3 regions of the Sphingobacterium sp. SG20118 genome follow, and region 1 is predicted to be linked to each of the others. Evidence: riboswitches for the same ligand, from Rfam matches in the RefSeq annotation. Region 1 holds a riboswitch; each other region holds the start of a gene.
What was found. A riboswitch is a leader RNA that binds a small molecule or an ion and turns the genes downstream of it on or off. The one in region 1 is predicted to bind S-adenosylmethionine.
Positions count from the first base shown of each region.

Region 1 (3,180 bases):
CATCGCTTTACTAATCCCCCAGAAAGTCGTCCTTTCGGTTTTCTTAAAATAAATAATGAGTGCTATAGCTGGAATAACCAATAAGTTCAATAGATGAACCCCAATTGAAAGTCCAATGATGTAAGCAATAACAATAAGCCAACGATCTGCTTGCGGTTTATTGGCTCTTACCTCCCACTTCAGAATGGACCAAAACACCGCTGCTGTACATAAGGAAGACATAGCATAGACTTCGGATTCTACTGCTGAGTACCAAAATGTATCGGAGAAACTATAGGCTAAAGACCCAACCACACCTGCCCCCATTATTTTAATAAGCTGGTTTCTATCAAGTGGGCGATTATCGGAATATGTGATTTTTTTAGCTAAAGCTGTAATGGTCCAAAATAAGAACAACACTGTTAAACCACTACAGACAGCCGACCCTACATTCATCCAAAAAGCAACCTGAGATACATTACCTAAAGCGAAATTTGAAAATATATTCTGCAACATAAGAAATAAGGGTGCACCTGGCTGATGAACAATCTGAAGTTTATAAGCTGAGGCAATAAATTCGCCTGTGTCCCACCAACTTGTTGTTCTTTCGGCTGTCAAAATAAAAACTACTGTTGCCATGATAGCACATAGCCAGCCTAACATATTGTTCACTTTCGTATAGTTCATCGGTTTAAAGGTTTAATTAGTCCTGCGATAAATCAATTCGCACTTTGATTTTGAGTTAAATATAATAAAAGGAGATTTCATATGATATGGATTAACCTTTTTTAACAAAAAATACAGCGCACAAAAAAAGAGCCTACTACATCTGAAGTGCAGCAGGTTTCTTTTTAATATTTACTTTTCTTTAGAATAACTTCTCAACAATACTCCGAGTAGGACCAGGATTACTCATGGTATAAAAATGCAAAACTGGGGCTCCGAAGTCAATTAACTCTTTACACTGTTGTACCAACCACTCCTCTCCGACTTGCCTTACATCGGCATTATTTTTACACCCTGATACCGCTTCACTCAATACTTCTGGAATATCTAAATGAAAAATTTTCGGTAACGTAATCAGCTGCTTTTTTGTCGTCAAAGGCTTTAACCCTGGTATAATAGGTACATGAATATCATTTTCTCTACACTTATTGACAAATTCTTTATATTTTTCTACATTGAAAAACATTTGCGTAACGATAAATTCGGCACCCATCTCGACCTTCTTTTTCAACCATTTGAAGTCGGTATTAAAATTGGGAGCCTCAAAATGTTTCTCTGGATAACCTGCAACACCGATACAGAAATCTGTTTTCTCAGAATTTACAATATCCTCGTGTAAATATTGACCTCTGTTCATGTCATCTACCTGCTTTAAGAGGTCCGTAGCAAATGCATGGCCACCTTCAGTAGGAATAAAGTCAGCATCACCTTTTCTGGCATCTCCACGTAAAACCAACACATTATCAATCCCTAAGAAGTTCAAATCAATCAAAGCATTCTCTGTCTCTTCTTTCGTAAAACCACCACAGATAAGATGTGGAACAGCATCCACTTTATACTTGTTCATAATAGCTGCACAGATAGCGACTGTCCCTGGACGTTTCCGATAAGCAACACGCTCTAGCAAACCGCTTTCATGCTTCTTATACATATAGTCCTCTCTATGATAAGTCACATCGATAAAGGGAGGCTTGAATTCCATAAGTGAGTCCATTGTTTTAAAAATACTTTGGATACCTTGACCCTTAGCTGGGGGCAACAATTCAAAAGAAAATAAAGTTTTTCCTTTGGCATTACTGATATGATCAACGATTTTCATTAATTTTTTTTAAAAGTGATTTGGTTGGCTTACATCGAAATGCACAAGTAGACTTGTTTCAACTTATCTTTCCCATCTCTGAGTTGGGGTAGAATGTAGCACCTTATAAAATAACAGGTTGCTAAGGCTTCATTGGGTCTATTCCCTCTGCCTTTCTCTATAAGCATCGCTAATATCGGTAATAGAAATTGATAATCAAAATAATATTAATAGCTTGTATTAAATAAGGCAATAAATACTAATTTCAACGGATGCCTAATAAAACAAAAAAGTTATTACATTTTCATGCAATAACTTTTTTGTTTTATTATTTAATCCGAATACTTAAATCTCTTTATACAATTCGACTAATCCTTCAGGTAGATCTACCTCTAAAACTTGGCCTTCAGAATCAATGCCCAACATTAAATCATCATTTAATGGAAACATGAGCTCTTTCCCATTGAAATCGACTGTTGCTATAAATTGCTGAGGCATTTCCTGCACATGTGTTATTTTGCCAAGCTCACCATGCGTCTCATCAATGACTATATACCCGATTAAGTCTGTATATCTAAAATCATCAGGATCTCGCTCAGGCATTTTATCATTAGGAAGGTATATTTTTTTACGGACTAAAGGTTGTGCCTTATCGATATGATCGACGTCTTCTAAGTTCAAGTATGCTGTACTATTTGCTTGATACTTGATATTGTCTACAAAGTAAGGTACTAATTTTTTATTGACTTCGGCAAATAGGACATCAAAGTCCAAATCTTGGTAATCTTCAAATTCAAAAAAAAGCTGAAGCTCTCCTTTTAGTCCGCGAGTTTTACTAATATAACCGATGTAAAAACTTTCTTCTATGGTCATGTTCTTATTTGAAAGGGCAAATTTAAATATATATCTGCAAAATTGCAGTATGTATAGGAGTAGAAACTACATTCTTGAAAAAAAAAGCCGGCTCATAGTGAAACCGGCTTTCTTGATACTGTATGAAAGAAAAATTATCCTTCAGTTTCTTCTGCAGCTGGAGCTTCAGTTTCTTCTGCAGGAGTTTCCTCTACAACTGGAGCGTTTTTAGCAGCAATTGCAGCAGCCATTGCTTCTTTTTTCTTAGCTTCAGCAGCTAATGCAATTTTCTTAGCTTCAGCTTTAGTAGTTGCTAAACCATCTTTTTTACCAGAGATTCTAGCATCATTAGCTTCAGTCCAAGCAACAAATTTAGCATCTGCAGCAGCTTCATCAAATGCACCTTTTTTAACACCACCATTTAAGTGTTTTTTGTATAAAACACCTTTATCCGAAAGGATAGTACGAGCTGTGTCAGTAGGTTGAGCACCTTTATTCATCCAATCCAAAGCTTTTTCAAAATCCAAAACGATAGTCGCTGGGTT
Region 1 is NZ_CP172826.1:4,214,960-4,218,139, forward strand. It holds gene ACFX5U_RS19390 (protein O-mannosyl-transferase family) at 1-666, opposite strand, end outside; gene metF (methylenetetrahydrofolate reductase [NAD(P)H]) at 848-1,804, opposite strand; SAM riboswitch class I at 1,865-1,970, opposite strand; gene rimM (ribosome maturation factor RimM) at 2,129-2,656, opposite strand; gene ACFX5U_RS19405 (30S ribosomal protein S16) at 2,791-3,180, opposite strand, start outside.

Region 2 (3,180 bases), 1.7 Mb from region 1:
TTATCGAATGCTTGTTGTAAATCTGCTTTGATATCATCAATATGCTCGATACCGACAGATAAACGAAGTAAGCCTACAAATACTCCTGCTGCATTTTTTGCTTCATCACTAAGCTGTTGATGAGTTGTAGCCGCAGGGTGAATGATTAATGTTTTTGTATCTCCAACATTTGCCACGTGACTGATTAATTCTAGACTGTCAATAAATTCATCAGCTTTTGTTACGTCGCCTTTAATTTGGAAAGAAAGAACAGCACCGTAGCCATTTTTTAGATATTTTTGAGCGTTAGCATAACTTGGTGAACTCTTTAATCCTGGATAGTTTACATTTTCTACCTGTGGATGTGATTCTAACCATTTTGCTACTTCTAACGTATTGTCTACATGACGCTGAACGCGTAGGGATAATGTTTCTAAACCTTGAATCAGTTGAAATGAGTTGAAAGGCGATATTGCAGGACCAAAATCACGTAGCCCTTCTACACGCGCACGGATAGCAAATTGGATATTGCCAAATGGGCCATTAATACCAAATACGTCTGCAAATACCAATCCATGATATCCTTCTGATGGTTCTGAGAATTGTTTAAATTTACCATTTCCCCAGTTGTAATTTCCACCATCAACGATAACACCGCCGATGCTAGTTCCATGACCACCAATCCATTTTGTTGCTGATTGAACAACTACAGAGGCACCGTGCTCTAAAGGTTTGAATAAATAGCCGGCTGCACCGAATGTATTGTCAACAATAAATGGAATATCATGTTTTTTAGCAACAGCAGCTATTTTGTCAAAATCAGGGATATCGTAACTTGGGTTTCCGATAGTTTCCAAGTAAAGTGCTTTTGTGTTTTCATCGATTAATGATTCAAAGTCTTCAGCTGTAGTTTCTTTTGTAAAACGTACATCAATACCTATTCTTTTGAACGCTACTTTAAATTGATTATAAGTACCACCGTAGACATTACTGCTTGAAACAAAGTTATCTCCAGCTTCTAAAATGTTGTTTAATGCAATAAACTGCGCTGCTTGGCCAGAAGCAACAGCTAGTGCAGCTACACCACCTTCTAAAGCAGCTACTCGTTTTTCAAAAACATCTGTTGTAGGGTTTTGAAGACGTGTGTAGATGTTTCCAAATTGTTTTAATGCAAATAAATTAGCGCCATGTTCTGCGTTTTCAAATACATAAGAACTTGTTTGATATATAGGCACTGCACGTGAACCAGTTGTTGGGTCAGCAACTTGACCTGCATGCACTTGAAGTGTTTCGAATTTCAAATTTTTATTTGTAGACATTGTAGTTATAATTAATTAGTTAAAGATTCATTAGTAAAAAGGGGATAGGGCTTCGCACATGAATATGTACTCGCAATCAATAAATTAAAAACAGATTGATTAACAAGAAAACGTAAACATGTGCCAACACATTCGCGTCGAAGTCGATGCAAAAGTTGAGCTTGTTACGTTGGTTTTAGAATTTACCTTCTTGTTTTGTTGTAATGTGATTATCATTGTCGTTTCATTTATATCCTCCAAAGCAGTATTACTTTGGACAGGAATTGGCACCTTTTCAAACGTATTTTGAAGGTTGCCAGTGGGTCATTGAGCCAGTCTCTCGCCACTTCTTTATAAATCAAGACCTGATTGAAAGGTTTTGATTAGATGTATTTCTATTTGAAGTACATTGCAAATATATGCCTTGATTTTTATAAAGCAAAATATTTTGTGCTATTTATTTAAATAATTAAATAAAACAAGGATTTAGAGGAGTGTAGATGGATTACGTGTTTGAGGTAACCAGAATAAAAAGATAGGAGCATTGCCTCCTATCTTTTTTATATAATGGTCCTTCGACACTTTACACACAATGTTTACAAGATGGTGTAAAGTGTCTATTTTATAATGCGCTTAATCTTATTCGATTTTTTAATGAGTTTATGTAGCTCGCTATAATTCTCGTCTTGAATGGCATCTTTCAAGGCTTGAAGCTGTTTGATGTTTTCTTCCAATACTTCTAATACGTTTACTCTATTTTGTTTGAAAATAGGAGTCCACATATCAGGTGAACTTTTCGCTAAACGTACTGTTGATTCAAATCCGGAACCTGCTAACTCAAAAATTCTACCTTGCGATTTCTCTTTTTCCAGAACTGTTAGGGCTAAAGCAAAAGAGGTCAAGTGTGAAATATGAGAGACATAGGCTGTGTGAGTGTCATGCTCTTCGGCTGTCATAAAAGAAGAACGCATTTCCAGCAATTCAGTAATAGAATCTGTTAGTTCGAAGGCATCTTCATCAGATTTAAATGCCTCTACGTAGACCATCATTTTATCTTTAAACAGATCTGGGAGCGCGGCTTCAGGTCCAGAATACTCTGTACCTGCCATAGGATGCGCAGCGACATAGCGTCCACGTTTAGGGTGGTCAGAAATCAATTGTAAGATATTTAGTTTGGTAGAGCCCATGTCAACGATAACCTGATCTGTTACTTGATCGAGTAACTTTGGTGCTAAAGCGATGATTGCATCTACAGGAGCAGTTAAAATGATAACCTTACATTTTCCCAAAGCTTCTTCCAGTGTCGCTTTGTGGTCAATGAAGCCAATTTGCATTGCTTTGTTAAGGTTTGCATCACTTTTGTCTACACCAAAAACTTGATCGCAGAATCTTTTTTCTTTTAGTTTCATGGCGACTGAGCCGCCAATTAAACCGACGCCAATAATGGCTATATTTATCATGTTATTCTAATCTTAATTCGTTTCCTTTGCTACCTTAATCCGTGTAATTGCCTCTTTTAAAACTTCAACTGAGGCGCATAAACTAATTCTAATATAGGTGTTACCTGCGCTGCCGAATATTCCTCCAGGTGTGATGAATACACGTGCGAGATCCAAAACTTCATCACTTAAAGTGTATCCTGACGCGTAATTTTCAGGAACTTTAGCCCAGACAAATAGACCCACCTGATTCTTTTTATAAACACAGCCCAGTAAATCCATGATAGCAAATACCAGAAGTCTTCTTTCGTTATAAATGGTGTTCAACTCTTGATACCATGCTTTATCCAGCTGCAATGCTTTTGCTGCAGCAAGCTGAGCTGGTAAGAACATACCCGAATCCATATTACTTTTGAATCGCAATACTTCATTGATGCGTTCTTCTGCGCCAACCAACATACCGA
Region 2 is NZ_CP172826.1:2,561,573-2,564,752, reverse strand. It holds gene ACFX5U_RS11960 (O-acetylhomoserine aminocarboxypropyltransferase/cysteine synthase family protein) at 1-1,298, opposite strand, end outside; SAM riboswitch class I at 1,523-1,637, opposite strand; gene ACFX5U_RS11955 (prephenate dehydrogenase) at 1,895-2,737, opposite strand; gene ACFX5U_RS11950 (pyridoxal phosphate-dependent aminotransferase) at 2,750-3,180, opposite strand, start outside.
Region 2: it holds a riboswitch for S-adenosylmethionine, as region 1 does, so the genes downstream of both, ACFX5U_RS11960 (O-acetylhomoserine aminocarboxypropyltransferase/cysteine synthase family protein) here and metF (methylenetetrahydrofolate reductase [NAD(P)H]) in region 1, are expected to answer to the same signal.

Region 3 (3,180 bases), 880 kb from region 1:
ACGTCAGCATCCATTGCAGCGATATCTTCGATGATATCATTGAATTCAGAGTAACACATGTGTGTATGAATTTGTGTATCATCGTCTACATTTGAAGAAGATACACGGAATGAGCGGACTGCCCAATCCAAATATTGTTGTTGATCAGCTTTGCGTAATGGAAGGCCTTCGCGTATTGCTGGCTCATCAATCTGGATAATTTTGATACCTGCTTTTTCTAGAGCTTGTACTTCATCTAAGATCGCTAATGCAATTTGGTATGTTGTGGTAGAACGGGGTTGATCGTTACGTACGAATGACCATTGTAAGATTGTTACTGGACCAGTTAACATTCCTTTTACAGGACGGTTAGTTAAAGTCTGTGCATAGGCTGACCAACGAACTGTCATGTCTGCAGGACGGTATACATCGCCATAAATAACTGGAGGTTTAACACAACGTGAACCATATGATTGTACCCAACCATTTTTAGTGAATGCGTAACCAGCTAATTGCTCACCGAAATACTCAACCATATCATTACGCTCGAACTCACCGTGAACTAGAACGTCGATATCTAATTGCTCTTGAAGGCGGATTGTTCTTTCTGTTTCTTCGGCGATTTCTTTATCATACTGCTCTTGAGAAATTACACCTTTTTTCAAGTCTGCTCTCCATTTACGAACATCTTTCGTTTGTGGGAATGAACCGATAGTTGTTGTTGGGAATGCAGGAAGGTTAAATTTTTCTTGTTGTGCTTCTTTACGTGAAGTAAATGTAGAAGTACGTTTAGCATCATCATCAGTGATATTTGCAGTACGTTCTTTAACTTCTGGTTTATGAATCAAGGTAGAAGTACGACGATCTTCAGCAGCAGCTTTATTTGCTTCGAAACGCTCAGCAGTTTTTGAATCTACTTCGCCATCAGCTAAAATCGCTAAATCTTTTACCTCAGCTAATTTTTGTTTAGCAAATGCTAACCAATTTTTCACTTCTTTTGGTAGTGATTCTTCATTGTCTTCGTTATCCAAATCGAAAGGAACGTGTAGTAAAGAACTCGAAGGTCCAATTAATACACGGTCTTTACCTAAAGCATCAACAGCTTTTTTGATTTGTGCTAAAGATTTTTCATAATCATTTTTCCAAATGTTACGACCTTCAACAACACCTAATGAAAGTGTTAATGAGGCTGGAACTTTTGCTAATATGGTGTCGAGTTGGTTTTCACCTCTTACTAAGTCAACGTGAACAGCGTAAACAGGTAAGTTTAATGCAGTTTCTTCATTGTCACGTAAAGCCTCGAAATATGTTGTTACAATAATTTTGATGTCTTTAGCTGCAGCAGCTAATTTCGTGAATACACTTGTGTATAATGCACGTGTTGCATCATCAATATCTAATGCTAAAAATGGCTCGTCAATTTGTACATATTTTGCACCAGCGGCAGCCAATTTGCCTAGGATTTCTTCATAAACAGGAACTAACTTGTCGATTAAATCGATACGGTTGAAACCAGTTTCTTTTTCTTTACCTAATAATAAGTATGAGATTGGGCCGATTAAAACTGGTTTAGTTTCGATACCCAAAGATTTTGCTTCGTTATATTCGTTTAGGAACTTTTCTGAAGTTAATTTGAATTCTTGATTTTTCACGAATTCTGGAACGATGTAATGGTAGTTTGTATCAAACCATTTTGTCATTTCCATTGCCGTAACATCAACACCATCTTGTTGGAAGCCACGTGCCATTGCAAAGTAAAGATCTAAGTTGTAGCCATTATCTTTTGTATCTAAAAGAGATTGGTATTGTGCAGGAATTGCGCCTACCGTTAAAGTCAAATCTAAAACTTGGTCATAAAATGAAAAATCATTTGAAGGAATCAAATCGATGCCAGCATCTTTTTGAGTTTTCCAGTTGCCTTCACGGATTTTCAGTCCAGCCTGCAATAATTCTTGCGCGCTGATTTTTTTAGCCCAATATGCTTCATTGGCCTTTTTCAACTCGCGAAAGGCACCTACACGTGGGTAACCTAAGTTGTTCGTTAGTAACATAAATATGAGATTATTTTATTTGTTCAACCTTAACGAAGCAAGAAATTAGAAGAGTTTTGTATTTGAAATAAAAAACGATCAAAAATTCTTGAATCTATTTTACTAAATTTTTTGATTGCTTTTAGAGAGGAGGGCACAGGATATTTTGTGTCTAGCTTATCATTCCCAATTTGATTGGGTAGAATGTAGCACCTTGTCAAATGACAGGTTGCTAAGGCTTCATTGGGTCTATTCCCTCTGCCTTTCTCTATAAGTGCTGTAAATATCGGAATTTCTTTTAGAAAAACAAAGTTTTTATAACTTTTGTGAAAAAATGACAAAGAATCGTGTATTATAATTGAAATGTAGCAACCATTCCGAGTTGTTTGCCATTGTAAAATGGAGAGGCCATCGTGAATGGAGTTCTTTTTTTTGATTGTAAATGTTTATCGAAGAGGGGTAGCAGCCAATATGCAATTTTGGTTCCCATGATTCCGATACCTGCGCCCATTGCTACATCAGAAAACCAATGTTTATGGTTATACATTCTGAGGTATCCTGTTCCTGCAGCAATTGTGTAACCTGCAATTCCATACCAAACAGATTGATCTTTATATTCTTGCCACAACATCTCTGCTCCTGTAAAGGCGATTGCAGTGTGTCCTGATGGGAATGACTCTTGGTCTGCTTGGTCTGGCCTCCAAGTAGGGGTGGTATGCTTAATTGTATATACAGTTGAGAGGGTGATAGCGTGAGAGATTGTGCTAATTGCCAAACGTTCTTTGAGACTGTGTTTACTGGGTATCCCGAGTATATCAAGACCATATACAGCTGCCGAAGGAATAAAAAGTGTGAGATTATCGAGCTTGAATGTTTTCGACGGATTGTTATTTATTGCATTGTTTATTTGTTCATTTTTATGTTTTAGGTAAGGGCTTTTTAAGGATACTATTCCATACGTTATTAATGTGGCTGGGACAAGTAATTGCTTGTATGATATCTGTTTGACTTCGGCTTTAGAATTAATAAGTGATAACGAGTCACTTTGGGCATGGAGAGATGTTGAATAGAAGGATAGTAAGAGGCTTAAAAATAATAGGGATGAAATTTTCATTGTTGTACTTAAATAATAATTTTACTTGGCATAAAGTGAGCGCGTATTTATAGCGGT
Region 3 is NZ_CP172826.1:140,849-144,028, forward strand. It holds gene metE (5-methyltetrahydropteroyltriglutamate--homocysteine S-methyltransferase) at 1-2,030, opposite strand, end outside; SAM riboswitch class I at 2,184-2,286, opposite strand; gene ACFX5U_RS00695 (phosphatase PAP2 family protein) at 2,362-3,123, opposite strand.
Region 3: it holds a riboswitch for S-adenosylmethionine, as region 1 does, so the genes downstream of both, metE (5-methyltetrahydropteroyltriglutamate--homocysteine S-methyltransferase) here and metF (methylenetetrahydrofolate reductase [NAD(P)H]) in region 1, are expected to answer to the same signal.